3 regions of the Vibrio rumoiensis genome follow, and region 2 is predicted to be linked to each of the others. Evidence: riboswitches for the same ligand, from Rfam matches in the RefSeq annotation. Region 2 holds a riboswitch; each other region holds the start of a gene.
What was found. Region 2 has a riboswitch for thiamine pyrophosphate ahead of thiC (phosphomethylpyrimidine synthase ThiC). Riboswitches for the same ligand answer to the same signal wherever they lie in the genome.

Region 1 (10,264 bases), on a different replicon from region 2:
ATCGTTTAGGTGTGAGCAATAAGATCGCTTCTTTTACTGTTCCACTTGGTGCAACCATCAACATGGACGGTACCGCGATCATGCAAGGTGTTGCGACGGCATTTATTGCTCAAGCTTTCAATGTTGATTTGAGCCTTGGTGATTATGCGACAGTCATTCTTACAGCAACACTTGCTTCAGTAGGTACAGCTGGCGTTCCTGGTGTAGGCCTTATCATGCTGGCAATGGTACTTAACCAAGTTGGTCTACCCCTAGAAGGTATTGCACTGATAATGGGTGTTGACCGCTTACTGGATATGATCCGTACTGCGGTGAACATCACTGGTGATAGCGTTGTAACTTGTATTGTTGCTAAATCTGAAAATGAATTAAACATTGATACCTTTAATGACCCTAAAGCTGGTGAAATTGAGCTAGGTTTACGTTCTAAATCTTAACGCTTTCACTTAAGTCCAAAAGCCCTTAACTAGAGTTCATCGTTTGATACTGGTTAAGGGCTTTTTTACTAGGAATATTAAACAGTGAGCAGTACCTAAATTTTATTATTATTCTCGTGTTAACCTCATCTTTCTCTTCTTTTTTGTGACGCCAATCTATGAATCAAGAAACCAAAGCGACCCTTATTCTGATCTGTACCACTATCTTTGCAGGTCTCGGTTGGATATTTTCTAAGCAAGCGATTATGGGTCTCCCTCCTTTTGCTTTCATCGGAACTCGCTTTATTGCGGCCTCAATACTGTTATTCCCCTTTTGCTATAAACAACTCTTTAAATTAACGCGCACTCAAATAATAAATTCAGCCAGTGTTGGCATATTAATGTCATGCGCATTATTAACGTGGGTAACGGCAATCTCGGTAACCGATACGCTCGCCGAAGGGGCTTTTATTTCAAGTCTCGCCATGCTGTTTGCACCACTTGTGGGATGGGCTTTATTCAAACAAAAACCAATCCGTATGTTTTGGATTTCATTACCTTTTGCGATTCTGGGACTTGGTTTTTTGTCACTTTCTAATGGATATCATCATTCCCCAAGCCAGATTTGGTTTCTTATATCTGCATTTATGCTCGCTTTTCATTTTAACTTTAATGCGAAATATGCTCAGAGCGTTCCCAGCTTAGTACTGGCCTGTATCCAGCTCTTTGTGGTCGGTGTTATTGGAACGATAGCTTCACTGATATTGGAAGAGTGGCCAGAGCATGTTTCAGAAACCACCTGGATGTGGCTCGCCCTCAGTACCATTGTCGCCACTAGCTTACGTTATGTGATGCAAACCATGGGGCAAAAACTTACCACCTCAGGCAATGCAGCCATTATTATGATTTTGGAGCCCGTATGGGCGAGTTCATTAAGTGTGGTGTTTTATGGCGATGATATGCCAGCAGGAAAAGTAATTGGTTGTACTCTAATCCTATGGTCGCTCTTTGTTTACAGAGGTGGTGCTAAATTATTAGAAAGACGGCAACAGACGCTACCGCCTAAATCGAGTAAATAACTGCGACTGGTATATACCCAATTATTTTGGTTTGGTGGATGTAAGCAACAACGCTGCAGCATCAAGTGCGAAGAGTATAAAAATGATGAACGGGACCCGCGCCCTTACCTACATTAAGCTCATCGGCATGAGTTAGTGCTCTTGATAAATACTGCTTAGCATGTCCAACAGCTTCAGTGAGCTCAAAACCCTGCGCTAAATAAGACGCGATAGCAGAAGAAAGTGTGCACCCTGTTCCGTGAGTATTTTTGGTGACAATACGTTGGTGTGTATAGACCGCAGTTTGGTTTCTTTGAATAAGCCAATCTCGGCTTTCCTCACCTTTAAAGTGCCCACCTTTTAATAAAATATCTACGTTATGTAATTCTGAATGGGCTTTTAGCTTTTCAATAAACCCCTCAATTTCACGTTCTGACTTTGGTTCCGGCTCGCCAATTAATAAGCCCGCTTCGGGTAAATTTGGCGTTATGAGCCTTACTAATGGAATAAGCTTTTCTTTCAGCGTGTTAATGGCGGATAGTTGAATTAATGGGTCACCACTGGTGGCAACCATAACTGGATCTAACACCACATTCATTAAGTTATAGTGCGCTAACTTTTGGGCAATCACTTCAATCACACTACTATCATTAAGCATCCCTATTTTCACAGCTGCAATATTTATGTCTGAAAAGATGGCATCTAATTGCTGGCCAACAAATTCAGCAGAAACAGGGAAAATAGCATCGACACCTTGGGTATTTTGCGCAGTAAGAGCCGTAATCGCAGAACAAGCAAAACCACCAGTAGCAGAAATCGCTTTAATGTCGGCTTGAATGCCTGCGCCACCGCCAGAATCGGAGCCGGCAATGGTTAAAACATTAGGAATTTGAGGGGGAGATGTGTGGTATTGTTGGGACATAACATACTTCCTTATACGTGTGGAAGTAATATACATGCAGAGATAGAAGAGCGACCTACCACACGTTAATATTAGTTCCCTACGCCAGTGTTAATTGGATCAGGTTCAACGGGTCTCACAATTGTGATCTCAGCCTAATGGCTCCCCGACTAATGAAGCCTAATCTAAAGATTTGCCTCCATAATGTAAAGGCTAAATTAATTCACTTGTATTAAGCAATCATTAAGTTTCATTCGTTATTCTAGTGACTTCTATTTATTTGCCACTGTTAAGGAAACGCTATGGACATCACCTCTCCTTTTTTTCATTACTTAAAACAGCATCAATCAACTGCCATTCGCCACCTACATCTAACCGTGATGATGCTAGTACTCCTGGAAGTGTTACTCAGCAATATTATGCACGTGAATAAACAAGGAGAAATCGGTCAAAGCACGTTAGAGTATTTGGGAACATGGGCACATATCGTAGTCGGTATCAGTCTCGTGTTCTTTGGAAGCCTTTTTATTGTCGTCGCCTTTAAACAACGTGGATTTAAATATTACTTTCCATATCTTTGTAACCAGTGGCAACCGTTAAAATCTGACATTAAATTGCTCACTCAATTGACCTTGCCAGAATCAAAACCCTACGGTATTTCTTCTTGTATTCAAGGGTTGGGACTCGGTGCTTTATGTCTTGTTTATATAACCGGTATCAGTTGGTTTATCAGTTGGAACTTAAACCTCACTCTTGCGCCTAACCTATTACACTGGCATAAAACCTTAACAGGATTGGTTGAGGCTTACTTAGTTGGCCATGGTGTGATGGCAATCGTTCATATTTACAACCCGCTCAAACTAAAACGAGAAGTAATCAACTAACCCATTAACCAGAATAGGACGCATTGAATGGACACATGGCTGCTAGAACATCAAACCCTACTTCGAGCCAGTGTCTTTTTCATGGTCTTTGTTGTCATGGCCGGTTGGGAGCAGTTGGCCCCGAAAAAGCATCTCAGCCAGCCTAAATGGTATCGCTGGATAAACAATTTAAGTTTGGTGTTTTTTAATAGCTTTCTATTACCTTTCACTTTGCCATTTCTAGCGGTGGCAATGGCTTATCTTGTCGAAAGTCAGCAGCTCGGCCTTTTCTATTGGTTGAATACACCGACATGGTTCAACCTCATCCTCAGTCTTATCTTATTGGATATGATTATTTACTGGCAGCATCGACTATTCCATCGAATTCCCCTGCTTTGGCGTTTACATCGCGTTCATCACGCCGATCAAGATATCGATGTCACCACCGGTTCTCGTTTTCATTTCATTGAGATTTGGCTTTCAATGCTGATTAAACTCGTGACGATTGCTGTATTAGGGATTTCTCCTCTAGCTGTTTTTGTATTCGAAGTCATCCTCAACGCCAGTGCAATGTTTAACCATAGCAATATTTCACTGTCTCATCGTATTGATCAGCGTTTAAGGAAATGGATCGTCACGCCAGATATGCACCGAGTGCATCATTCGATTCACCGAAATGAAACTGACAGCAATTACGGGTTCTGTTTATCCATTTGGGATCGTTGGTTTGGTAGTTATATTGACCAACCGAAAGAAGGACATCAAAAGATGGTGATTGGGATTTCTTTGTTTCGAACGCCTCAAGAGCAATCGCTATGGCGGATGTTATTGCAGCCATTTAGAAAACAATAACGCAAGCCGAAGCCTGCGTTATGAATTCTTATATATTATTTGACCATCATGAAATCGATCTATTGGTAATGTTCATACATTTTATCTAACGAAATAGATAAACCATTCTCTGTCACTACCCGAACATGCTTATGGGTAATCTCGCGGATATTAGACACTCCACAAGAATGCGCCATAATGCCTAAACTGTAGTTGATGAAATGATTGTAATTCGCCACACGTTCAGTTTTATTCGTAACATCTAAACCTTGTTGACGCTTCACATCTTGTGTTGCGATGCCGGTTGGGCAGGTATCTTTGTTACACTGTAATGATTGAATGCAACCCAGTGCAAACATATAACCACGAGCACTGGTCACAAAATCGGCCCCCAGCGCAATCGCCCATGCTACTTTGGACGGTGTGATAAGTTTACCCGATGCAATCACTTTAATTCGATCGCGCAACCCATGATGCTGAAGGCGCGAAACCACATAAGGTAAGCTTTCTTTTAAAGTTAAACCGACGTAATCCATCAAAGGTTGCGGCGCGGCTCCAGTTCCGCCATCTGCGCTATCAATGGTAATAAAATCTGGGGCGCTTTCTTCACCGCGATGCTTAATCGCTTCTAACAATTGGTCAATCCACTCATAAGCACCGATCACCGCTTTAAAACCGACAGGCTTACCCGTCGTCTTTCGAACAAACTCAACCATATCTAATAAATCAGACACATTACGAATATCAATATGGCCATTTGGGCTAATCGAATCTTGCCCTTCTGGTATACCACGAATGTGAGCAATTTCTGCTGTCACTTTTTTACCGGGCAAAATACCACCTTTACCCGGCTTCGCACCTTGACTCATTTTAATTTCAAACATGCGAACTTGTTCATGAGATGCCGCTTGTTTCAGTTTTTCAGCACTTAAATGGCCAAGTTCGTTACGGACGCCATATTTAGCTGTGCCAATTTGCACCACTAAATCAGCTCCACTTTCTAAATGATAAGAAGTGAGCCCTCCTTCTCCTGTATTCATCCAACAACCTGCTTTCTTCGCTCCTTGAGATAACGCACGTACTGCAGGCTTAGAGATCGCGCCATAGCTCATGCCTGAGATATTGAATATGGATTTTGTGGTGTACGGCTTTTGGGCATAAGGGCCAATCGTTACTTCACCAGGTTCGGTAGCATCTTGATCTAAGGTGGGAAATGGGCAATTCATGAATAAAATGGTGCCCGCAGGATCAAGATTTCGTGTTGAACCAAAGGCTATGGTGTTATCGACATTTTTAGCCGCACGATAAACCCAAGAACGCTCAGCTCGGTTAAATGGCATTTCTTCACGATCCATCGCAAAGAAATACTGACGAAAAAACTCACCTTGTTTTTCAAAGAAATAACGTAAACGACCAATAACGGGATAATTATGGCGAATCGCATGCACATGCTGTTTTTTATCTACGATATACATATAAACCAGCGCAACCACAGATAACGCCAGTAAGACCATAAAAAGACCGGCAACCAGATCGACGATAAAAGAAACACTCTCAGCCATTGGTACTCCCTTAAATATTTTCAAAGTAAAAATATGGTGTGCAGCCGTTTTAACATGCTCAGATATTTATAATTGTGAACAAGCAGGAATAAACATCACAATTAATCATTGTTAATTGCAATTTAATCAAAAGAACTTAAGCCAGCGTAATAGAATGAACTCCAACACGAATGTGACACCAAGCCCAGCACAAAAGATAAAGAACGCTAATGGGTTATCTACCCCAGGAATACCGCCAACATTAATACCCAGCAGGCCAGTTAGAAAGCTCACGGGTAAGAAAATGGCGGCAATTACGGTAAACAAATAGGTGTTCCGGTTCATTTTCTCGGCTTGTTCTTGCTCTATATCCGCTTTGATCAATTGAATCTGTTCAATATAAAAATCAATCGATTCATTAATCCGAATCACGGTATCCAAGGCATTGCGCATTTTGAGTTCCACATCTTCCATTTCTGGATGGTCAATCTCTAAGAAATCATCGTGCGCATAACGTTGCGGCTTCATAAAACGGCGAAGTTTTAGTAAACGCTTATGAATGATATGCAGATCGCTGTTTTTACCATCGCCTTCTTCAATTTCAAATAGTTGCTCTTCAACCTCATTCAAAAAACCGGCAATGTTTTGGTTTAAACCTTCAATAATGGACAGTAATAAACGAGCGGTGCTTTTCGGGCCTTTCTGTTCACGTAATGCTTGGCGAATGCCAGTAATCGCTTTTGAGGAAATTTTACGCGTGGAGATCAGCGTCCCTTTATGCCAAAGAATTCGAACACTGAGCATGTCATCAGGCTTTGCGCCCTCATTTAAGTTAACGCCACGCATGATTAATAGAAAAGATTGATCTTCAAAGATCTCAAAACGAGGGCGAGTATCATCGGCAAGCAAACTATCCACTACACCGCTTTCAAAATCATTGTCTAGTAGCCATTCACGTAACGCGCCCGCCTCACGCTGACAGTGATACCAATGATTTTCTTTTAACATTTCTAACGGTTCTTGTGGCTCAACCAATTGGGCTGGTTGGGTTGAAAAATCCCACTGTTCAATCAAAAAGCTGTGTGACATATTACCTGCTCTCACTTTTTCTATTGTCTTCACTTATTTGATGTTATTAACGCAGAGGTTACATAAAGGTGCAAGAAATAGTTATGCTATGAAGCACTTACTCGTACAATGGTATCAAAATATCAATTTAGCATTGTTACCGCGCCATTAATGACAATACGCTTGCAAAGGAAGCCATCAAGCTATGAAAAAACTCATTATTCGAAAAATAAAAATAGGCATGCTGTTTGTGATCCCTTTGGTGATCGCCTGCTGGGTTGTCAACGCCGTCGTGACTTTCATGGATAAAACTGCCAGCTACTTTTTACCTGATAGCCTACACCAAACATTAAGCAATATATGGGGCTTTGGTTTAATTACCGCGATTATCTTAATGTTCATTATTGGCATTATCTTTGACGGGAGTTTACAGCAACGCTTTTACAGTTGGTTATCCGATAAAACCATTAACCGTATTCCGGGTTTTGGTATTATTCATAGCTCGACCAAGCAAATCATGGAAGCTTTGACCTCCGATGAATCGCCATTCAAAAAACCAGCTTTCGCCCGTTCATGGTCTGGCCCCAATTCAAAAGAAATCGTGTTTGATTTAGGCCCAACCTGGATGATCCCAAACCAAAGTGGCGAAATGTTTTTAGGGCCTGATGGTGAGTTTTATCCGGTTCCTGAAGAAGGCTATCGAGTCGTTTTTGTACCGCAAGCCATTAACTTATCCAATGGCTATGTCCGTTTCGAAAAAGAAGAAGATTTATTATACGTGCCCCATCTTGCGGTCGAACAATTAACCGCCACGCTGATTTCATGTGGCTTAACCTTGCCTAAAAAGCCAGATGATGCGTTAGGGAAAGTGTTAAAGAATGAGCAAGAAATGCAGCAAGCCTTAGAAGAATGGAAGAATAACCAAGCCTCAGAGCCCACTCGTCATAAAAAGCATTAATGCAAAATGAACAAATGAAAGCCCGCCTATTTTGTTATGGAAATAGGCGGGCTTTTTTATTTGATTATATTATGACGCCGCTATTGAAAAGCGGCTCGTTGCGATAGTTTGTCATACCAAGCTTGAATATGAGGGTAAGCCTCTAATGCTTTAATTTCTAATGCTTTCTCACAAACAACACCGACGAAAAGAAAACCGGTAATATCTGCCACACTCAGCTTAGTCCCCGCCACATAATCATTGCGGCTTAATTGCTTATCCAGTTTAGGTAAGAACTCTTCAACGCGGCGTTTTGATTCTTCCCCCCATGCTGGCACGCAACGTTCACGGTCACTATAAACGCCCGATAAATTGCGAAATGCCTGAAAACCAGCGTACAAACCATCAAACTCAACAATTCGTTGCCACATTTCCACTAACCCTTTTTCTTCAGGTGTGGTGCCAAACAAAGACGTATCATTATGTTTCTCGGCGAAAAAGCGACAAATCGCAATGGTTTCACTAATGCAGGTGCCATCATCTAGCTCAAGCATTGGCACTTTACCATTAACGCTTTTCTCTTGATATTCTGCGTTTAAGTTTGCCCCTTCACGGACATTGAGTTGCACACGGTCAACTTCGATACCTAATTCTTTTAAAAAGATCCCAACTCGACGTGAGCTTGGATTAGCAGCAAATTCATATATTTTCATCAGTGGTTCCCTTTTCTGAACATTCGCTTATCGACAAATCAATAATCCATTTACAATGAGCGGACTATTAAGTTAAAACTTTCAAATTAGGCCAAGTTTTTAACCAAGCTTTAGAATGAACTCGATATTCAAAGACCTCTTTATTTCGTTTGGGGTTGTGCGTCACTTCAAGTGCAAATAACGAATCAAACCCAAAGGCTGAAATACATTCTAGTTCACCATCAGCTTTCTTACGTATCGCGACCGCCGTTTCTTTTTCCGGCCAATAACCCATTGCATCGACCACGCTGACGTATGGGTTATCATGATTGCGGTGATGCATCATCGCTTGATTTCTTACTTGCCAATTCACATTCGGCATCATCCCTTTTAGCCTGGTTTCATATTCAAGATCAACATGATTGCCCACATTTGTCGAATCAAAATAGATCACATCAATGTCATTTAACGGCGTTGGTTCACTTTTATGGTGTAAAGCGTCCCAAACTAGGTTTCGTACAAAACCCGCCGCAATATACCCTTCGGGTAAATCTAATAAAGCGACGCAATCCAACGCTTTTAATCGCAACGTATCTTGCTTGACCAGTTCAACGATTTTATTCACGTTATTCATCTTTTATCTTTTATCTTTTATCTTTTATCTTTTATCTTTCAAAAATGATAAACCGTACCCTGAAAACAAAAATGGCAGACTGACTCCGGTGTTTCAACCTTTATCATATCTGCCATTTTAGCTAACGGTCTGATGTTAAGAAGCGGATTACCACATCAAATCATCTGGCACGACGAAATCTGCGTATGGATCGTCTTCATCTTGCTCTTCTTGAGTCAGAACATTGTTCAGTACAATACTTTCTTCATCACGTTGGAAGATTTTATCTGCCACACTCGCCGGAATGATCGCGTAGCCTTCTAAATAGCGCGCAATCGCCAGACGACCTTTGGTCAATTGGCCTTGAGTTGGCTTATCAACATAAAGCTTCTTCACTAATGCACCGTCTGTAAAGTTATAACCGATCTCACCGTCTGGGATCTCAATGCGGTTCATCTCAATCAATTGCTTCACTTGTGCTTTCAGCTCTTTAGTTAATTGCTGTTTTTTCTGCTCAGCATTTAACGCTTTATCACGCTCAAGTTGCGCTTTCTTATTCGCTTCTACCGCCTCTCTTGCTTCACGAGCTTGAACGCGAGATTTTTTCGATGACTTCTTCGCTTTCTCTAATTTCTTATTACTTACCAAGCCTGCTTTTAGCATTTGCTCTTGTAGTGTCAGTTTTGCCATGATGCTCTCTTTACAACGTAATCTTTGCGGTGATTATACCTTTAAAAAGATCCAATTTGCGAGATAGATATATGTTAGAATCCGCCGCAATTGCCTATCTTGTCAATAACCTCATTAATAACTGGTGTGAGAATTCCAATGTCAGCTGCTTCTTCGTCACTTCCTACCCATCAAGAAATTGAATCACAAGTTGAACAATGGTTACTTGATGTGGTGATCGGTTTGAATCTGTGCCCTTTTGCTGCCAAGCCTCAACGCAATAAGCAAATTAAAATCATGGTCTCTAAAGCCGATGTGGAAGAAGCCTTATTAGAAGATGTGTTTCAAGAGTTCACGACTTTGGTGAATACCCCGGTTGCTGAGTTAGAAACCACATTAGTTGTCATTCCCCACATGTTGCAGGATTTTGATGACTATAATTTCTTTTTAGATTGGATCGATGCTCTCATCAAGCAAGAACAGTGGGAAGGAATATTCCAAGTGGCAACCTTCCACCCAGATTATTGCTTTGCCGGCGCCGACCCAGATGATGCAGAAAATCTCACAAACCGCGCACCTTACCCTGTGCTTCACCTTATCCGTGAAGAGAGTATGGAAAAAGCGGTCAAACATTATCCCAACCCAGAAGCGATTCCAGATACCAATATCGCTCGG
Region 2 (10,264 bases):
AATATTTGGCTTCTTTATCTATTGCCATTTGCAGGTTTAGTTATCGTTTATTTATATAAAGAATTGGGGAAAAACTCTGACGGTGGGAATAATCTCATAATGGATGAGATACATCAGCCTGGAGCAGGTATACCAACAAGAATGGGGCCTTTAGTTTTATTAACAACAGTGATTACCCATTTATTTGGTGGTTCTGCTGGGCGAGAAGGGACAGCTGTACAGATTGGTGGTGCTGCTTCTAATTATTTTGCCAAGTTATTTAAATTATCTGAATCCGATAAACGATTGTTATTAATCTCAGGTATTGCGGCGGGGTTTGGTGCAATTTTTGGCACCCCTTTGACTGGTGCAATTTTTGCGTTAGAAGTACTCGCTATAGGCCGTTTAAAGTACGATGCTATAGTTCCTGCTCTCTTTGCTGCCATTGTTGCAGATATGGTCTGTACGGCTCTAGGAGCTCACCATACCCACTATCGAATAGACTTTTTAGAGTCATATCAGTTACTTGACCATGTTGTGAAAGTCGACCCATTGTTATTGCTTAAAATCTTAGTTGCTGGTATTGGATTCGGATTAGCTGGTTATCTTTTTGGTGAGTTAACTCATTCGTTAAAGGACTTCTTTAAACTGACTTTGAAAAATCCATACTTGATAGTGTTTGTTGGCGGCATCCTAGTGATTTTAATTACTAAGCTTATTGGTAATTATGACTATATAGGCTTAGGTGTCTATAGCTATCGCGAGGGTGGGGTGAGTATTGTTTCAGCTTTCCATCAAGGTGGGGCTGAATGGTATAGCTGGTTATTTAAATTAGTATTAACGGCTCTTACTTTATCGGTTGGTTTTAAAGGCGGGGAGGTTACGCCATTATTTTTTATTGGAGCCACGTTAGGTAATACTTTAGCTTGGGCTCTAGGTGCGCCACCTGAATTGTTCGCCGCGTTAGGTTTTATCGCGGTGTTTGCTGCTGCAACCAATACTCCGCTTGCTTGTACTATCATGGGGGTAGAGCTATTTGGTTCAGAGTACATTTTATATTTTGCCGTTGCTTGTTATACCGCATACTATTTTAGTGGTCATACAGGCATTTACTCTTCACAACGAATTGCAGTACCTAAGTTATTTGATTTAAAAGAGACATCTAGATTTGATGGCAAAATTGGTCAATTACGAGAAACACAATCAAGTTTATTTGCATCATTAGTTAATAGATTAAAAAATAAATAATATATGAGCTGTTAGTTATCAACTTTGTGAATAATAAAGGTTGATGATTATAATTTGAGCGAATATACTTTTCCTACTTGTCGGAGTGCCATAAGGCTGAGACCGCTATGCGGGATCCGTTGAACCTGATCAGGCTAATACCTGCGAAGGGAACGAGAGAAGAGTAATCTATTCACATTACCCCTCTATTTGTGTATCTGTTTCTACAGATCCGCTCTTGTGCATCAAAATCCGTCAAGCATTTACCCTTCGGGGCTTCTAACTCATACAGTTAAAGGAAAATGCTATGTCGTCAAGTCGTAAACAAGCCAGAATGGACGCTAAGAATTTTATCGATTCTCTGTCTGTACAACCGTATCCCAATTCTCAAAAAGTTTATATTCAAGGTAGTCGCTCGGATTTACGTGTTCCGATGCGTGAAATTAGCCTTTCTAACAGCTTGGTAGGTGGTACGAAAGATAACCCTATTTTAGAGCCTAATGAACCTATCCAAGTTTATGATACCTCTGGTTTTTATACTGATCCCAACTATCAAATTAACTTATATGAAGGGCTTCCTAAGCTAAGAACCTCTTGGATTGAAGAACGAACGGATACTGACATTCTTGACTCCGTCAGCTCTGCCTTTACGCAACAGCGTTTGGATGATGACACGTTAAATGACCTTAGGTACGGAAACTTACCTCCAATTCGTCGAGCGAAACCTGGTTGTTGTGTAACGCAATTACACTATGCAAGGAAAGGTATCATTACCCCTGAAATGGAGTTTATCGCAATACGTGAAAATATGGGGCGCCAGAAATTTGCTGATGAGCAATTGAATCAGCAGCACCCGGGGCAAAACTTTGGTGCACATTTACCTCAAGAAATTACCCCAGAATTTGTTCGTCGTGAAGTCGCAGAAGGGCGAGCAATCATTCCATCCAACATCAACCATCCAGAATCTGAGCCGATGATTATCGGCCGTAATTTCTTAATTAAAGTGAATGCAAACATTGGAAATTCATCGGTGTCATCCTCTATTGAAGAAGAAGTAGAAAAGCTGGTTTGGTCGACACGTTGGGGAGGCGATACCGTAATGGACCTTTCTACTGGGCGTAATATTCATGAAACTCGTGAGTGGATTCTGCGTAATAGCCCGGTGCCAATTGGTACAGTCCCGATGTATCAGGCATTAGAAAAAGTAAACGGAGTTGCTGAAAATCTTAATTGGGAAGTGATGCGCGATACTTTAATTGAGCAAGCAGAACAAGGCGTAGATTACTTTACTATCCATGCTGGCTTATTACTGCGTTATGTCCCTATGACAGCAAAACGAGTTACCGGTATTGTCTCGCGCGGCGGCTCAATTATCGCTAAGTGGTGTTTAGCTCATCACCAAGAAAGCTTTCTTTATACTCACTTTCGAGAGATCTGTGAAATTTGTGCTCAGTATGATGTTGCTCTTTCTCTTGGTGATGGTTTGCGTCCAGGTTCGATTGCTGATGCTAACGATGAAGCACAATTTTCCGAGTTACGGACTCTAGGTGAACTGACTAAGATTGCTTGGGAATATGACGTTCAAGTTATGATAGAAGGCCCTGGCCACGTTCCTATGCACATGATCAAAGAGAACATGGATGAGCAATTGAAGCATTGCCATGAAGCGCCGTTCTATACATTAGGTCCACTTACTACCGATGTTGCACCGGGTTATGATCATATCACTTCTGGTATTGGCGCTGCGATGATTGGTTGGTTTGGTTGTGCCATGCTTTGTTATGTCACACCCAAAGAACACTTAGGTTTGCCAAATAAGGAAGATGTGAAAACAGGCTTAATTACTTATAAATTGGCAGCACATGCAGGCGACTTAGCGAAAGGCCACCCAGGCGCTCAAATTCGTGATAATGCGTTATCTAAAGCACGTTTTGAATTTCGTTGGCATGACCAATTTAATCTCTCGCTCGATCCAGAAACCGCATTGGCTTTTCATGATGAAACATTGCCTCAAGAGTCTGGCAAAGTTGCCCATTTTTGTTCTATGTGCGGACCGAAATTTTGTTCGATGAAAATCTCTCAAGAAGTTCGTGAATATGCCAAAGACAGTGATCAAGTTTTAGCAGATCAAGCTATTGAGGTGAAAATGGTCGGTGACCCACGTGAAGGAATGAAAGCTAAATCACGTGAATTTCTTGAAACTGGCTCAGAGCTTTATCATCCCGCAATACAAACAAAGGATAAGGTATTGGCAGAGCAAGAGGATAAGTCATGAATACGCTTATCTTTAATGGAGCTAAGGAACCTTTACTTAAACAGCAACTTCAATCTTGTATGGAAGCGGCTCAGCAAGCTGGATTTACGCTTCCTGATGTAGCGTTTTCAGAATTGCCAGCAATCGGTGACTTATCGACAGTGGTACATTTACCATCTGGTCCCAAGGTGATCTCTGCAGCATTTGGTATTGAGAAGCGAATTAAAGGCAGCGATGTTGCTTTGTGTTATCAGAATGAAGTAGATGCATTACTTGTTACTGAAGACGATGTTAGCTTAATTTCGGTGGCAGTAAATAATGGCGACATACTTACTGATAAAATCAGGCTGAAAGGTGGGGTTTCAGTTGATTTACATACTGTTAATTTAAAGTGGAATCATGAGTCGACTATTCGTCATTATTGTTGGTTCATCATGGCTTTGGGCTTAAGTTTCACTTTTGAAGATGCCTCTATTATTGCAAATGCTGCAGTGAAACAATACCAAAGTGTTTCACGTGAAACATGGCCGGTTGATGCTCACTTCTTCCCACAACTCGCTCAAGAAGCCACATTTCAAGCCTGTCCTACCTTCAAGTTTATACCACCGGCTATTGGCTTATATCCAGTAGTTGACTCGATTGAGTGGATCGAAATATTACTTAAACATGGTGTTAAAACGCTTCAGCTTAGAATGAAAGATTCGTTGGGCTCAGATATAGAAGCCAATATAAAGCATGCGATAGCACTTGGCCGAGACTATAACGCGCAGTTATTTATTAATGATCATTGGCAACTTGCTATCAAATATAAGGCTTATGGCATTCACCTTGGACAGGAGGATATGGAAGTCGCCGATTTACAGGCGATTCGCCAAGCAGGTCTACGATTAGGTATTTCAACTCACGGCTATTATGAAATTTTGCGAGCCAAGCAGTTGAAGCCTTCTTATATTGCTCTTGGGCATATCTTTCCAACCACGACGAAACAAATGCCATCGCAACCACAAGGACTGAATAAGTTATCGCTGTACCAAAAATTGATTGGTGATGATTTTCCTACTGTAGCAATAGGAGGGGTGAATTTGAATAACGCACAAGATGTTTGGCAAACCGGTGTGAATAGCTTAGCGGTGGTCCGTGCTATTACACAAGCAAATGATATACAATTGACGATAGATTCTTTCTATCAAATTATGGCTTCACCACGAAGTGATAAGGCTATTGTTTAACAGCTAATGAGTAACAAGGGAAAATAATGAACGACCAACAATTCCAACGCTATCAAAGACAAATTATGGTTCCAGAAGTATCGGAAGTGGGCCAAGAAAAATTGATTGGTAGTAAAGTGTTGTTGGTAGGCTGTGGTGGCTTAGGCTCGGCTGCAGCTCTTTATCTCGCCGGTGCGGGAATCGGTTCATTAGTCGTCGCGGATGGTGATGAGGTTGACTCCTCCAATTTACAGCGTCAAGTTATATACCGTGAATCTGATATTGGAAAGAATAAAGCGCAAGCGACTGCTGAACAATTAAAGCAATTAAATCCTAATTGCAAAGTTCGTTGTGTGAAATCTTTTCTTGCCGATGCTCAGCTGAATTTAGAAGTGATGCTGGCGGATGTAGTATTAGATTGCAGTGATAATTTTCCAACTAGACAGGCAGTTAATAAAGCCTGTCATGACGGAAAGACCCCATTAATTTCAGGTTCGGCGATCGGCTGGATCGGGCAATTAATGAGTTTTGACTTTAAGCACCATTCATCCCCTTGTTACCGTTGTGCTGTGCCATATCAAGATAATAGCGCAGGTTTGAAATGTTCAGAATCGGGAGTGATTGGCCCGGTCGTCGGTACGTTAGGTAATTTACAAGCGCTTGAGGCGATCAAATACTTAACTCAAAACGATAAACTAAAACCTGCGTCTCTTAATTTATTTGATGGGCAAACGCTATCTTGGCAGAAATTTAATATTGCCAAAGATTCTGAATGCCCAGTTTGTGGAAGCTGATTAGAACCGATCAGTCTCCACGAAGAAGGATCTGAGGAGACACCATGCAAGTCACGGTAAACCAACAAGTACATATTTTAGAGAAGAACCAAAACAAGCTGATTCAATTACTGTCTCAGTTACTGCTTAATCAGCAAGGTATTGCGGTTGCTATTAACCAAGATGTCATTCCTAAAACCCAGTGGGCAGAGACGACGCTCGCTGAGGGTGATGATGTATCGGTTTTCACTATGATCGCAGGAGGCTAATATCATGAATGTTATTCAAGATTCATTAGTCATAGCCGATCGCGATTTTCATTCTAGATTGTTTACTGGTACCGGAAAGTTTGCCAGTTCGAGTCTTATGTTAGATTCGCTTCAACATTCCGGATCTGAGTTAATAACCTTAGCGTTAAAGCGCTTAGATTTCCGCCAACAAACAGACGACATTCTACAGCCACTATTAAAAACCAATGTTCAACTCTTGCCGAATACTTCTGGTGCTAAAACAGCAAAAGAAGCGGTCTTTGCTGCACAATTAGCACGTGAGGTACTGGATACACCGTGGTTGAAATTAGAAATCCATCCTGATCCTAAATACTTAATGCCAGATCCGATTGAAACTCTAAAAGCAGCGGAGCAACTGGTGGAGCTTGGCTTTATTGTCCTACCTTATTGCCATGCTGATCCCGTGTTATGTAAACGCCTCGAAGAAGTAGGTTGTGCCGCCGTTATGCCATTAGCGGCACCGATTGGTTCCAACAAAGGTTTGGTATCGGAAGATTTCCTCAAGATTATTATCGAACAAGCGAACATACCTGTTGTCGTTGATGCTGGGATTGGCGCACCTTCGCATGCGGCTTATGCTATGGAGTTAGGTGCTGATGCAGTCCTGGTCAATACCGCAATTGCATCATCAGCTAACCCCATACAAATGGCGCAAGCTTTTAAACTCGCAGTGCAGTCTGGGCGTCAGGCTTATCTAGCTGGCTTAGGTAGTGTGAGCCAACAAGCAAGTGCTTCAAGCCCACTGACTGCATTTTTAGGGTAGGTGAAGATGACTTTTACAGACGTATTTAAAACCCTAGATTGGGATGAAGTTTACTTATCCATTCGCAGTAAAACAGCTGCTGATGTTGAGCGAGCTTTGGCAAAAAACAAGCTGGGCCTAGAAGACTTTAAAGCACTCATTTCGCCTGTGGCCGAATCTTATGTTGAACAAATGGCGCAACGTTCTTATACGCTTACTCGGCAGCGTTTTGGCCATAATATTCATTTTTATATTCCATTATACCTTTCAAATTTGTGCGCCAATGCGTGTACTTACTGTGGTTTTTCTATGGAAAATAAATTGAAACGTCGAACGCTAAATCAAGCTGAAGTTGAAGCTGAAGTTCAAGCGGTAAAAGCGATGAGTTTTGATAGTGTGTTATTGGTTACTGGGGAGCATGAAACCAAAGTTGGTATGAATTATTTTGCTGAGATGCTGCCTATCATAAAGCAAGAGTTTTCATATTTAGCGATGGAAGTTCAACCTTTGGACCAAGATCATTACAGTGAATTAAAATCCCTAGGGTTAGATGCGGTGATGGTCTATCAAGAAACTTATCACCCAAGTACTTATGCTAAACACCATTTGAGAGGTAATAAGCAGGATTTCTATTACCGGCTTGAAACTCCAGATCGGGTCGCGAGAGCGGGCGTTGATAAAATTGGAATAGGAGCACTAATTGGTTTAGAAGACTGGCGAACAGATTGTTTATTTACAGCTGCGCATTTACAGTATTTAGAGAAACAATATTGGACGTCTCGGTATTCGATTTCTTTTCCAAGATTGAGACCATGTGAAGGGGCATTACAACCAAAATCGGTGATGACTGATAAACAATTAGTACAACTTATTTGTGCTTTCCGTTTGTTTAATCATGAGGTCGAGTTGTCATTATCAACACGCGAACAACCAAGTTTTAGAGATAACGTATTGCCTTTAGGAGTGACTCATATCTCGGCGGCTTCAAAAACTCAGCCGGGTGGTTATGCGAACTCTGATGTTGAATTGGAGCAATTTGCTATTAGTGATGAGCGTTCAGTGGAAGAGGTTATTAAATCTGTTCGTCAACGCGGTTATGAACCCGTATGGACTGATTGGCATCACGCTTATTCCGGATGACTTTGTAAGCTAGTCTCAAATGGTTTCACGTGAAACAATAAAGCCCGATTCGGTTGGTATCGAAACGGGCTTTGTTTTTATTTAGCCTCAAGTGCGGTACTGAGTGATTTCAAGTTACTTACCACTGAAGATATTTATAATGACCAAATTCTATTGATCAAATCGCTAAAGTAGCCTGCTTTAACCATTCTTTTACCTCATCATCAACGAATGGGCTGACATCATTCCATACTTTTTGATGGTACTGATTTAGCCAATCTATTTCGCCAGTAGTTAATAGATTACGCTCAATAGCTCTCACATCAATTGGACAACGCGTTAGGGATTCGAAGCCAAGAATAGATAAATCACCTTGCGTTTGTTTCTCTGTGACTAACTCAAGGTTTTCAATACGAATGCCAAACTCGTTAGCACGGTAGTAACCCGGTTCATTTGATAACACCATCCCTGCTTGTAGAGCGACGCCATTGTAAGCAGGAGAAATACGTTGTGGTCCTTCATGAACACTTAAGAAGTGACCAACACCATGGCCAGTACCATGATCATAATTATAGCCTTCTGCCCATAGATATTGACGAGCCAACACATCAAGCTGACTGCCAGTAGTTCCGACAGGAAAGCGCGCGGTTGCCAATGCAATGTGTCCTTTGAGTACCAATGTGAATTGCTGCTTCATAAATGTCGAAGGCTCACCAATTGCAACGGTGCGTGTGATATCTGTAGTACCGTCTGGGTACTGGCCACCGGAATCGACAAGATAAAGTGAGTTTAATTCCAGCTTACCAAACTCTATTTGATCGGCGTGATTGTAATGACACATTGCCGCGTTACTTCCTGCGGCTGAAATGGTATCAAAACTTAAATCGGCTAATGACTCATCTTGTTTACGGAAATCATGCAATTGGTTAGATAGGGTATCTTCATCGTGCAAGCGACCGGCTTCAACTTCAGAATCAATCCAGCATAAGAACTTGGCCATTGCCACACCATCTCGCACATGACAATTAATCATGCCTTGTGATTCGGTTTTGTTTTTAACTGCCTTAGGGAGTAAACATGGATCATTACTAGCAATAATATGAGCATGGTTGCTTTGTAATACTTGGCTGAACCAGGCGTTACTGCTATTCGGGTCGACTATAACTTTTTTTCCAGCTAGTGAACTAAGCGATGCTTCAAGTTGAGAAGGTGACGAGATGGTTACCCCTTTACCAACATGCTGTCCAAATTCAGAAGGAATGCGTTCTGGGTTAATAAATAACTCTAAGCTGGAGTCGGCATGTAAAATCGCATGGCATAAAACCGCAGGTAAGCGCGGTACATCGAGACCACGAATATTGAGTAACCAACAAATAGAGTCTATTTGAGTCAATAATGCTGCATCGGCATTTTGCTGGCTAATGAGTTGTGCAATATTGTTACGTTTATCTTGTGAAGGCTGGCCAACGATGTCTAATGGCATTAAACGTAATGGTGATTCAACGGTTTGAGGGCGATCAGACCAAAGCATATCAATCGGGTTGCTTTCGACATCAATCATCTCAATTTGCCCATCGAGTTTATTTTGTGCTGCTTGATACCAAGTGGCGGAATGCATTTTAGGATTAATGGCTAAACGACTACCCGCTGGCATATTTTGTTGCAGCCAAGTAATCGGTGGCTCTTGAATAAAATGATGATAACTAAATAGCTCACCAGGAACTTGCTTGGTGACTTGAACGGTATAGCGGCCATCAACAAACATCGCTGCGCTATCTTGAGTAATGACCGCCGCGCCAGCAGAACCAGCAAAACCGGTTATCCAATGCAAACGTTCATTATGAGCGGGAATGTATTCTCCTAAAAACTCATCTTCATGTGGAATAATGATCGCGTCAAAATCATGTTGAACGAGCCACTGACGAAGTTGCTGGACACGCTCTGAAATAGCTTTATGCATCTGAATCATCCTTTTTGATTTAACGGTCTATGCCGAAATGCTATCAACATTGTCATTGATGTAATGGCTTAATACTACCATTGGAGTTTGAGTGTGTAATCTAATCCCGTTGAAATGTGCCAACTAAGGTAATGTTTCACGTGAAACCTTGTGGACAGGTTTGGAATAATGAGTGAGAAAAAGAGGAAAAATAAACGGTGGTCATATCAATTTCACTGGCTGGTCTTTTAAATTGTCATTAATAACCAAAATAGCAGTCCTAAACGGTATTTTTTGTTTTGCTTAACCATCATTCAGGCGTATATTTACTTCTGCTTTTTTACATTTCCTTCTTTGAATCACTCGGAATATAAAACAATCTATGTCACTAACTACTTATGAGATGGCTCGTATTTTAGAGCAATTGGACGAAAGCCCAGAAAAAGTTATGTTTGGTAAACTATTAACTGAGCTAGGCAATCAAAGCCAAGAAAGAATTCGTAGCGCAGCGAAACAAGTACCACTTGAATTATTAAGAGATATTATTTATCAGTTTCAAGTTATCGCGGATTCACGCAAGGGCGAACAAGTGCAATTACTTGCTGAACAGTTGAAAGCTCAAGGTCTTTCTGTTGATGATCTTAAGCGTTATATGGAAAAGACGAAATAACCGCTTTTATTTATTACTATCTGCGCAATTCCTATTTCGTGTTTTAAATTTTATTTGTTGTAC
Region 3 (10,264 bases), 260 kb from region 2:
ATCATTACGGGCATATAAACGGTTTTCTTCTGATGCAGCAAACATCAAAGTCACAGTGCGAGCATCAAGCCCAACCACTGTCCCTAATCCTAAATCGCTTTCTGTATCACTTATCCAACGCTGACCTAACGCAAATGCCATGTAATCGACTACCTTATGAATCTAACTTTATTGAAATCTATTTTAGTGGTTTCTGACATTATTTTCTTAGAAAAATTCGTCACAAACCTGATCTAAATAGGCGAAAAGACCTATTAACAAAAAGCCGCACATCTTACTTGATGATAAGGGATATATCACCATGATTCGGGGGAAAATTTAACACTGACATAAAACTGTCAATATTTGAGATCTAAAGTAAGGATGAAAGTAAAAATCTTTCATATACTCAACATAAGCATTCAGATAGTTGTGGATTAAAAAAACTATCGTTGCTTATCAATGAAAAGGATTTGATCGTTATGTAGCAGCACGCTACCGACACTCTCGATAGCGAAAAATAGGAACAGGATGTTCCCAGCTGCCTCTATAGCAATCAAACATTGCTAGCCTTCCGCACCGCGGAACAAGGAGACGCTATGGGCTCGACTGACAGAACGCTAACCAGCCGTAACTCACACGATAAATCATCGCGAAAAATCTTTGTCCTTGATACCAACATCCTGCTCCATGAACCCCACGCTATATACTCTTTCCAAGAACACGATGTCGTGATTCCAATGACCGTATTGGAAGAACTGGATCGCATAAAAGACAGCAAACGCGATGTCGCGCGCGATGCTCGAGTGGCCATCCGAGCTCTGGAAGCGATTTTCCATGATGCGACGCCTGAAGAAATCTCCCAAGGGATCCCGTTAGCCACAGAGCATCAATCTACCGGGACCATTTCGATTCTGGCCGATTTTGACATCCCCGATAACGACAAAGCGTTTGCTGACAAGGCGGGCGATAATCGAATTTTAAATGGTGTGATTGCGCTGCAAAACCGCCGTGCTCCTCGTGAAGTCGTATTGATCACCAAAGACATTAATATGCGTTTGCGAGCCAAAGGCGCTGGTGTCCAATTTGTCGAAGACTACCGCACCGACCAATTAATTGATGATGTGCAATTTCTCACCAAAGGGTTTAATGAATACCAAGGCAACTTTTGGGATAACTTTAAACAAGTTGAAAGCCAAAATTGTGGCAGTAAAACATTTCATACCGTGGATCGTGAAGGGCTAGAACCGACCTTTATCAACCAATATTTAATTGATGAAGATAGCGATTTTGCAGGCAGAGTCGAAGCTCTTGAACCGACCAAAGCCAAAATCAAAGATCTCAGCCGAGAGCGTCTGCTACACCGTCATGCTTGGGATATTTACCCGAAAAATATTTATCAAGGTATGGCGATGGATGCCTTACTCGATCCTGAAATCGATCTGGTGATTTTAACCGGCGCTGCAGGGAGTGGTAAAACCATGTTAGCCATGGCAGCAGCATTAGAAATGACCATCGAAAAGAAAATGTTCGATAAGATCATCGTCACTCGTAACACCCCTGATATCGGCGAGGCGATCGGCTTCTTACCCGGCACTGAAGAAGAGAAAATGATGCCATGGCTTGCGGCGATCACCGATACCTTAGAAGCGCTGCATAAAAATGATCACTGCACCGAAGGGTCGCTAAAATACATCTGCGATAAAGCCAATATTCAATTTAAATCCATCAACTTTATGCGTGGCCGCTCAATCCAAAATGCTTTTGTCTTATTGGACGAATGCCAAAACTTAACCGCCTCACAAATCAAAACCATCATCACACGTTGTGGTGAAGGCACCAAAATCGTCTGTTCAGGTAATCTAGCCCAAATAGATTCCACTTATTTAACCCCGGTGACCTCTGGTTTAACCTATATGGTTGAGCGTTTTAAAAACTTCGAAGGCAGCGCCAACATCCACTTAAATGGCGTAGTCCGTAGCCGCTTAGCGGAATTTGCCGAAGAAAACTTATAACAATCAAATAAATACCACTCACACTTCTGACGGTGCACACAATGCACCGTCATTGTCTAGTAATAATAATAGAACTGATTATTATTAAACTTTATTTTATAAAACCAAAAAATATTAGACCGCCAAGCACCATCACTTATAGAATCGCCCCCCTTCCCGCCGACACACGGACTGCAAATCTAAATGGAATTAAATTTTTAAGCGGCAGTTTTATTTTCGGAGTGATTATGTCTACTGATCTGCGTTTTATTCTCAAAGGTTTTGGCCAATTCTTCTTTTTAGCTGTACTTGTAGCTCTACCGGTGCTGGCTGTTTCTTATGATCTCATCTATCTACACAATGGCTTATCTGAAAATTCATTGACTGAATATTTTCAAGAAACCTTACTATTTTTAACGGTTTTATCTTTTGGTTATATTGCTATAAAAGAGTCTTCAATCCGACACTTTTGTGTACTAGTGACGGGATTTTTTACCTGTATGTTAATTCGTGAGTTTGATGAATTGTTAGATCTTATTGTTCACGGATTTTGGGTTTACCCAGCCTTATTTGTTGCCGCGATGGCAATAGCGTACGCATCAAAAAATATCAAACAAACCATTCATACTTTTGCTCATTTTACCCGAAGCCGTCACTTTCTATCTTTATGTTTAGGCATGGCATTGCTATTAGTTTTTTCCCGCCTATTCGGCATGGGATCATTTTGGCAAGGAATACTGGGAGATGGATACGATAGATTAGTAAAGCTAACAGCAGAAGAAAGTGTAGAGGTTTTAGGCTACACCATTATTTTTTACTCAGCCGTGGGTTATTTCCAAAACTACTTAACTTGGTGTAAATACCGCCTTGAAGGTGAAGAATACTCAGATTACATCGATAAAAGTCACCAGTTTTTCACAGATCGTTTATCCAAATAATAGAAGATAAAAAATATATTCTGTGAATCTAAAGTACGAAAAAGAGAGAGCCCGGTAAGTAACTCATCAGAAATTTTAGAAAAATCACTAAGCCCCACTGGCTTGAAGAAAAGCGCGTAGATGGGCATTTTCACTAGTTTGAGTCAGTGCATCGATGGTGGCACATTCAGTCACTCGACCTTGCTCCATAAACGCAAAATGACTGCTAATCGCTTTGGCATCGGATAAATGATGCGTCACCATCAATACGGTGATATTGCGCTCTTTGGCTAAACTGGCCACCAGCGATAACATCTCTTGACGTAAAACTGGGTCTAACGCAGAAAAAGGCTCATCCAATAACCAAATTGAATGGGGCTGAACAAAGCACCTTGCTAGCGCAACCCGCTGCCGTTGCCCACCCGATAACTGCTCAGGTAGACGATCCAAGAGTTCCACAATCCCGACTTGCTGCGCCGCTTGTTCGACTTGCTGTTTTTGTTCAGTGGTTAATTTCAAACCCGGATGCAAACCAAGTCCAATATTTTGCCTGACCGTTAAGTGGCTGAATAAATTATGCTCTTGAAACAACATCGATAATGGCCTTTGATGAGGCTGTAAACCAAGCACAGACAAACCATCGACTTTAATCTCCCCTTGCTTGGGTTCAATAAAACCTGCAATTAAACTGAGCAAGGTGGATTTCCCTGAGCCACTAGGTCCCATCAAAGCCATAATAGAGCCACGTTCTACCTGTAAATCAAAGTAAAAGGTTTCGCTTTGATAATCATAAATAATGTTTTGGATCTCAATAGCACGATTAGACATGGTCATTCTTCTTCATTAATTAACGACTACTTCGTTTAAACACGACATCAATCAAGCTAAAACAGATGACGCTAAACACCAACAAACACAGTGACACCATTGCTGCCGCTGGCATTTGATAACTACCAAGCAGTTGAAATAAATACAAAGGCAAAGTCGTAAAAGATTGATTACCAAACAGTGCCACTGCGCTTAAATCCCCCATCGAAAACATAAAACTGATCGCAAAGGCGTGAGCAATTGGCTTGTTAAGCGCTTTCCACTCGACCATTTTAAAACGAGTCCAGCCCATCATGCCTAGGCTTTGACATAAAAATTGATATTGCTGCGCGGTTTGCAACATCGGTTGCGACAAGGTTTTAATAATGTAAGGCAACGCCATTAAACTATTGACTAAAATCACCATCACAAAAGCGAGACTAAAGACGTCAACGTAATTACGCAGCAATAAAAATAATCCGGTACTAATTACAATCCCAGGGGTGACCAAAATAATCGTTCCCATCAATTCTAAACGCCCAGCGCGCTGACGTCGTCCTTTCAAGTGCCAAGCTCGACTCGTTAATAAAATCGCAATGCCCATGACTAAAGCAAGCGAACTGGCTAGCGTCGCCACTTTAAGCGAGGCCATTAACGCCTGCCAGAACTTGGCATCTTGTAGCACCATTAATGATTGAGGATTCAAGCCTTGCCATATCACCATCAACAACGGTGGTAGAACGAGCAATATTGCCGCCATGATCCAAATGCTATCCCAAATTTTCGCTGAGCGAGAATCTATCCATCGTGGTAAAACTTGCTGACTAGCCTGAGTAGAGGCTGGCAACGTCTTGGCCAAACGCAATAATAATAAACTTAACCCACCACATAACAACATTTGCCATAGCGCCAGAATCGCCCCCGCTTGCAAATCAAAATCAAACTTTATGGCTTGGTAGATGGCCAGCTCAATGGTGGTGGATTTAGGCCCGCCACCTAATGCCATGACGGTTGAAAAACTGGTAAAGCACAACATAAACACTAGGCCAGCAACATGCGGTAATTGCTGCCGCATGCGTGGCCATTCAACTTGGCAAAACTTCTGCCATCCATTCATTCCCAAATGAGAACACAATTTATGTTGCTCATTAGGGATCGACTCTAAGGCATGCAATAACAAACGACAGGCGTAAGGCAGGTTAAAAAAGACATGGGCAATTAAAATGCCATTTAGCCCGTAAATCGAAAATGGCAAACGCGCATCGAAGGCTTTAAATACCTCGGCGACTAAACCACTATTCCCTAAGATCGCTAAAATACCGAATACCCCAACCAACACTGGCAATACCAATGTTGAAGCGAACAGCTTTAATAACAGCGACTTACCTATAAATTCTCGTCGAGATAGCGCATGAGCCACCGGTATCGCGAAGCCAACACTCAGTAACGTAGAAAACACCGCCTGATAAAAGCTAAAAAAAGTGATATGTCGATAATAAGGATCCGATAAAATCCAACTGATATTCAAGCTAGGGGCGTGCTGAACCAACGCCCCTATGGTTGCGCAGACAAACAAACCGATAGTCAGCGCAACCGCAATACCGAGCTTAGGAACAGAAACATTAACCACGTTGCCAACCTGTTGTCGTCTTGAAAAATAAAAATCGATTCATGTACTTATTATGCTTTTATTGTGACAAAGCCATTTGCCATTCTCGCGTCCAACCTTTCAACTGTTTAGCCACCACTTCTGGCTCTAACGACAACATCTTGTTTGGCACCGTTAATTGCTCATAACCTTTTGGTAATTTAACGTCTGTCACTGGGTACATCCAATTACCGGTTGCCATTACCGATTGAAAATCATCCGTTAAGATAAAGTGCATAAACTCATCGGCCAACTTAGGATGCTTGGTACTTGCCACTTTAGCTGCCAATTCTATTTGCGCGTATTGGCCTTCTGAAAAATTAGCAGCAGCATAGCGATCATCATTTTCAGCAATAATGTGATAAGCCGGAGAGGTACTATAAGACAACACCATGTCACTCTCCCCTTTTAAAAACATCGGGTAAGAATCTGACCACCCTTTGCTCACGGTAACGGTTTTGTCAGCAATTTTCTGCCAAGCTTGCGCCGCATTATCGCCATACACCGCTTTCACCCACAGTAATAGACCTTGGCCGGTAATCGAGGTGCGTGGATCTTGATAGATAATATTGAAATCATCACGTTCCACTAATTCTTTTAAACTTTTCGGCGGATGGTTCATTTTGGTTTTGTTATAGATAAACGCGAAATATCCATAATCAAAAGGCACAAAATAAGGGTTATTCCAACCACCGGGAATAGTCACTTGAGAGGTATCAACATCATGCTTGGCAAGCAACCCTGTCTGCTGAGCTTGCGCCATAATGTTGTTATTTAGCCCGAGTACGACATCCGCCTTAGTGTTATTACCCTCTAAACGAATACGACTGAGCACCGATCCGCCATCATCCAAGGCGACGAAGTTCAAGTTGCATCCACACTGGCTTTCAAAAGCTTGTTTAATTTTAGGACCGGGTCCCCAATCAGAGGTAAAAGAATCGTAGGTATAAACGGTTAAGGTAGGCTTTTGATCAGCCATTACCGAAGAAGACAAAGCGGCAATACAAGAGAGCGAAAGAAAAGTAATAGCTTTAGATGTGAAGTTCACTAGATCAATCCTTATTTAGTGAGCGGCACAGGGAATAAGGAGAAAAGGAAACAAATCCTACTCAATTCCTACGCCAGCATTATCTGGTTCAGGTCACGGGTGTTATCTCAGCCAAATCACATGATTCAGCACCCCGATGAGTTGTATGGCCAAGTAATCTTATGGGACTCGTCTCTTGACGTTACTTGGGCATATAAATTGTAAGTTGTTGCTTAGCAGGAGGCGAGCAGTTCTCCGCGATTAATAACAATAATGTTAGCTAGAGCGTTGATCATAACCCCAACGAGGCACTAAACCTTGCTCGACACCTAAATGATCAAGAATTCTCGCCACCATAAAATCGACTAAATCTTCAATGGTTTTCGGCTGATGATAAAAGCCCGGCGCGGCCGGCATAATGGTGACACCCATTTGCGAAAGCTTGTGCATATTTTCTAGATGCAACGTCGAAAATGGTGTTTCACGTACCACCAGCAAAAGCTGCCCACGCTCTTTCATTACCACATCGGCAGCACGTTCAATTAAGTTATCCGACATACCGTGAGCAATCGAAGCCACACTCCCCGCAGAGCACGGACAGACCACCATTTGTTTTGGCGCAGCCGATCCTGATGCTACCGGAGAAAACCAATCTTCTTTACCGCAAACCACCAATTTCTCACTGCGACAATTAAGATGTTCAACCAACGCTTTTTGCGCAGCTTCCGGTCCACTTGGCAGTTTTAAATCATGCTCGGTAGCCATCACGACACGGGCAGCCGATGAGATGAGCAAATAAACGGTATAGTCTGCGGCTAACAAACACTCTAACAAACGCAACCCATAAGGCGCACCTGATGCGCCAGTAAACGCCAACGTGATCTTCTTTTCCACCAATTGAGACATAATATTTCCCTCAATAAAAAGAGACAAATTCAAAGCAAAAGGATCATAGTGATCTTTATACCTACCATGATCTTTTTGCTTATGATGATCTTTTTACTATTTTTGCTGTAAAGCTTGTAATAACTTGGCGTGGATCCCTTCAAAGCCACCGTTACTCATCACTAAGATCTGATCACCTGTTTGCGCTTGCGCCACGATATGCTCGACAAAACTGTCAATATTGTCATCGACATAACTTGGTTGTGGGCATTGCTGAGCCACCTCTTCTACCGACCATTGAATGTTACTTGGTTGATATAGGCAGACTTGATCTGCATGTTTAAAGGCGGCGGCTAACGTCTTCTTATGCACGCCCATTTTCATAGTACTTGAACGAGGCTCAAATACGGCAATAATTTTGCTATCACCGACTTTATTACGTAAACCTTCTAAAGTGAGATCAATCGCGGTTGGGTGATGAGCAAAGTCATCATAGACCTTAATGCCCTTCACTTCGCCTTTTAGCTCTAGACGACGTTTAGTATTGATGAACTTGCCTAATGCTTCACAAGCCAAATCGGGGGTCACGCCCACATGACGCGCGGCGGCAATCGCCATTAAAGCATTATTCACATTATGATCGCCGACTAAATCCCACACCACATCGCCATGATGCTGTCCATCTAAATACACTTGGAAGTGACTGCCATCTTTTTTCACTTTCTCGGCTTTCCAATGGCCATCGTCCCCAATGTATTCTAATTCGCTCCAGCAACCACGCTTGATAACATCTTTTAAGCCGTCATCATTGCTTGGTGACAGAATTCGGCCATTGCCCGGTACTGTACGCACTAAATGATGGAATTGGCGCTTAATCGCTTCCAGATCATCGAAGATATCCGCATGATCGAACTCTAAATTGTTCATCACCAATGTACGTGGGTGGTAATGCACAAACTTAGAACGCTTATCGAAAAAAGCACTGTCATATTCATCGGCTTCCACCACAAAGAACATGCTTTCACCTAAACGGGCCGACACGCCAAAGTTACCCAACACGCCACCGACTAAAAAGCCCGGTGCGTAGCCACAATCTTCTAAAATCCAAGACAACATACTGGATGCGGTGGTTTTACCATGAGTGCCAGAAACCGCCAGAACCCAACGATCATGCAGTAAAAACTCTTGTAGCCATTGCGGTCCAGACGTGTATTTAAGGTTATTGTTCAATACATATTCAACACATGGATTACCACGGCTCATCGCATTACCGATCACCACCAAATCAGGTGCAGGGTTTAGTTGTTCAGGATCAAACCCTTCAATAATTTCAATACCTTGAGATTCAAGCAATGTACTCATGGGTGGATAAACATTGGCATCACAACCCGTGACTTTATGCCCTAACTGACGAGCTAAAACCGCAGCGCCACCCATAAAAGTGCCACAAATACCAAGAATATGAATATGCATAACAGTGTTTCCAACCTAAATGCTAAGGGCTGTGACTCCTGTGAAGTCAACAGCCCATAGGGTCTATAAATAAATGTACGATTATTCCGCATAGTACCTCAAACCAGCGAAAAAGTATGGTTGATTTTCGAGGTAACCCTTTAGAAAACTTCAAATGTCACATTTGTGAAATTTCACAAGTTACTTCATTACCATTAAAAAGTTTGCCACCTTACAATGCGATAAGCCTAAACCTTACAGGCTTTATTACGCTTAACGACACTTTAAAAGGACAAATCATGTCGAACATGCGCACGCTTGGTGAATTTATCGTAGAAAATCAACATCACTTTCCCCATGCAAGTGGTGATTTATCATCTTTACTTGGCTCAATAAAATTGGCCGCCAAAATAGTCAACCGTGAAATCAATAAAGCGGGATTAGTCGACATTACCGGTTCAGTAGGCGCAGAAAATGTTCAAGGAGAAGAACAGCAAAAACTCGACCTGTATGCCAATGACAAATTCAAAGCGGCACTAGAAGCGCGCGATCAGGTGTGTGGCGTGGCCAGTGAAGAAGAAGATGAAGCGGTCGCTTTTAATAAAGATCTCAATAAAAATGCCAAATATGTCGTATTGATGGACCCACTCGATGGTTCTTCCAATATTGATGTTAACGTTTCAGTCGGTACCATCTTCTCTATTTATCGCCGCGTCTCTCCAATTGGTACGCCGCCTACCGAGGAAGATTTCTTACAACCTGGCCATAAACAAGTTGCGGCCGGTTATATCATTTACGGCTCATCGACCATGTTGGTTTATACTACTGGCAATGGCGTTCATGGTTTTACGTATGACCCATCCTTAGGTGTTTTTTGTTTGTCTCATGAACAAATGATGATTCCTGAAACTGGCACCATCTATTCGATCAATGAAGGCAATTACATTCGCTTTCCTACTGGGATCAAAAAATACATCAAATATTGCCAAGAAAATGTGCCTGAAGATAATCGCCCTTATACCTCGCGTTATATTGGTTCTTTGGTAGCCGATTTTCATCGCAATTTATTAAAAGGCGGGGTGTATCTTTACCCAAGCACGGAAAGTCACCCAAATGGTAAACTGCGTTTATTGTATGAATGTAACCCGATGGCTTTTTTGATGGAGCAAGCTGGCGGTAAAGCAACCGACGGTAAAAACCGCATCCTAGATTTAAAACCCACCGAATTGCACCAACGGGTTCCTTTTGTGGTTGGCTCACCACTGATGGTAAATAAAGTGGAAAGCTTTTTAGAGCAATATCCAGAATAACCGCTTGCCTTTGTAAGGGATAAAGATAAGAGGAACCTATTTCTCTTATCTTTTGCTTCTTGTCGCCCTAGCTAGCCATAATTTCCTTCGCATATTTTACCCAAGTTCTTTACAAGTCCATTACAAGTCACGGTATAATCAAAACGTTAATTTTAAATCTAAGTTATCCCAAGATAGCGAAACCGAGAAAGGAAGCCCAATGAGCTTGAATAATGTACCTGCGGGTAAATCACTACCAGACGATT

Region 1: it holds a riboswitch for thiamine pyrophosphate, as region 2 does, so the genes downstream of both, thiD (bifunctional hydroxymethylpyrimidine kinase/phosphomethylpyrimidine kinase) here and thiC (phosphomethylpyrimidine synthase ThiC) in region 2, are expected to answer to the same signal.
Region 3: it holds a riboswitch for thiamine pyrophosphate, as region 2 does, so the genes downstream of both, thiB (thiamine ABC transporter substrate binding subunit) here and thiC (phosphomethylpyrimidine synthase ThiC) in region 2, are expected to answer to the same signal.

The regions. Positions count from the first base shown of each region.
Region 1 is NZ_AP018686.1:661,601-671,864, forward strand. Features, by position in the region: gene VRUMOI_RS15445 (dicarboxylate/amino acid:cation symporter) at 1-437, shown strand, start outside; gene VRUMOI_RS15450 (DMT family transporter) at 596-1,495, shown strand; gene thiD (bifunctional hydroxymethylpyrimidine kinase/phosphomethylpyrimidine kinase) at 1,557-2,396, opposite strand; TPP riboswitch at 2,456-2,554, opposite strand; gene VRUMOI_RS15460 (cytochrome b/b6 domain-containing protein) at 2,678-3,259, shown strand; gene VRUMOI_RS15465 (sterol desaturase family protein) at 3,299-4,090, shown strand; gene VRUMOI_RS15470 (FMN-binding glutamate synthase family protein) at 4,150-5,631, opposite strand; gene VRUMOI_RS15475 (zinc transporter ZntB) at 5,758-6,699, opposite strand; gene VRUMOI_RS15480 (DUF502 domain-containing protein) at 6,884-7,636, shown strand; gene VRUMOI_RS15485 (glutathione S-transferase family protein) at 7,717-8,328, opposite strand; gene VRUMOI_RS15490 (nucleotidyltransferase family protein) at 8,396-8,941, opposite strand; gene VRUMOI_RS15495 (DUF2058 domain-containing protein) at 9,089-9,610, opposite strand; gene VRUMOI_RS15500 (DUF1415 domain-containing protein) at 9,749-10,264, shown strand, end outside.
Region 2 is NZ_AP018685.1:90,590-100,853, forward strand. Features, by position in the region: gene VRUMOI_RS00450 (voltage-gated chloride channel family protein) at 1-1,227, shown strand, start outside; TPP riboswitch at 1,299-1,396, shown strand; gene thiC (phosphomethylpyrimidine synthase ThiC) at 1,514-3,481, shown strand; gene thiE (thiamine phosphate synthase) at 3,478-4,689, shown strand; gene VRUMOI_RS00465 (HesA/MoeB/ThiF family protein) at 4,713-5,462, shown strand; gene thiS (sulfur carrier protein ThiS) at 5,507-5,710, shown strand; gene VRUMOI_RS00475 (thiazole synthase) at 5,715-6,494, shown strand; gene thiH (2-iminoacetate synthase ThiH) at 6,501-7,613, shown strand; gene VRUMOI_RS00485 (aminopeptidase P family protein) at 7,771-9,552, opposite strand; gene tsrA (H-NS-like global regulator TsrA) at 9,914-10,201, shown strand; gene VRUMOI_RS00495 (DMT family transporter) at 10,208-10,264, opposite strand, start outside.
Region 3 is NZ_AP018685.1:347,749-358,012, reverse strand. Features, by position in the region: gene rapA (RNA polymerase-associated protein RapA) at 1-141, opposite strand, end outside; gene VRUMOI_RS01695 (PhoH family protein) at 579-1,994, shown strand; gene VRUMOI_RS01690 (hypothetical protein) at 2,036-2,911, shown strand; gene thiQ (thiamine ABC transporter ATP-binding protein) at 2,999-3,718, opposite strand; gene thiP (thiamine/thiamine pyrophosphate ABC transporter permease ThiP) at 3,738-5,327, opposite strand; gene thiB (thiamine ABC transporter substrate binding subunit) at 5,386-6,348, opposite strand; TPP riboswitch at 6,442-6,539, opposite strand; gene VRUMOI_RS01670 (flavin prenyltransferase UbiX) at 6,649-7,278, opposite strand; gene mpl (UDP-N-acetylmuramate:L-alanyl-gamma-D-glutamyl-meso-diaminopimelate ligase) at 7,375-8,730, opposite strand; gene fbp (class 1 fructose-bisphosphatase) at 9,009-10,019, shown strand; gene ppa (inorganic diphosphatase) at 10,219-10,264, shown strand, end outside.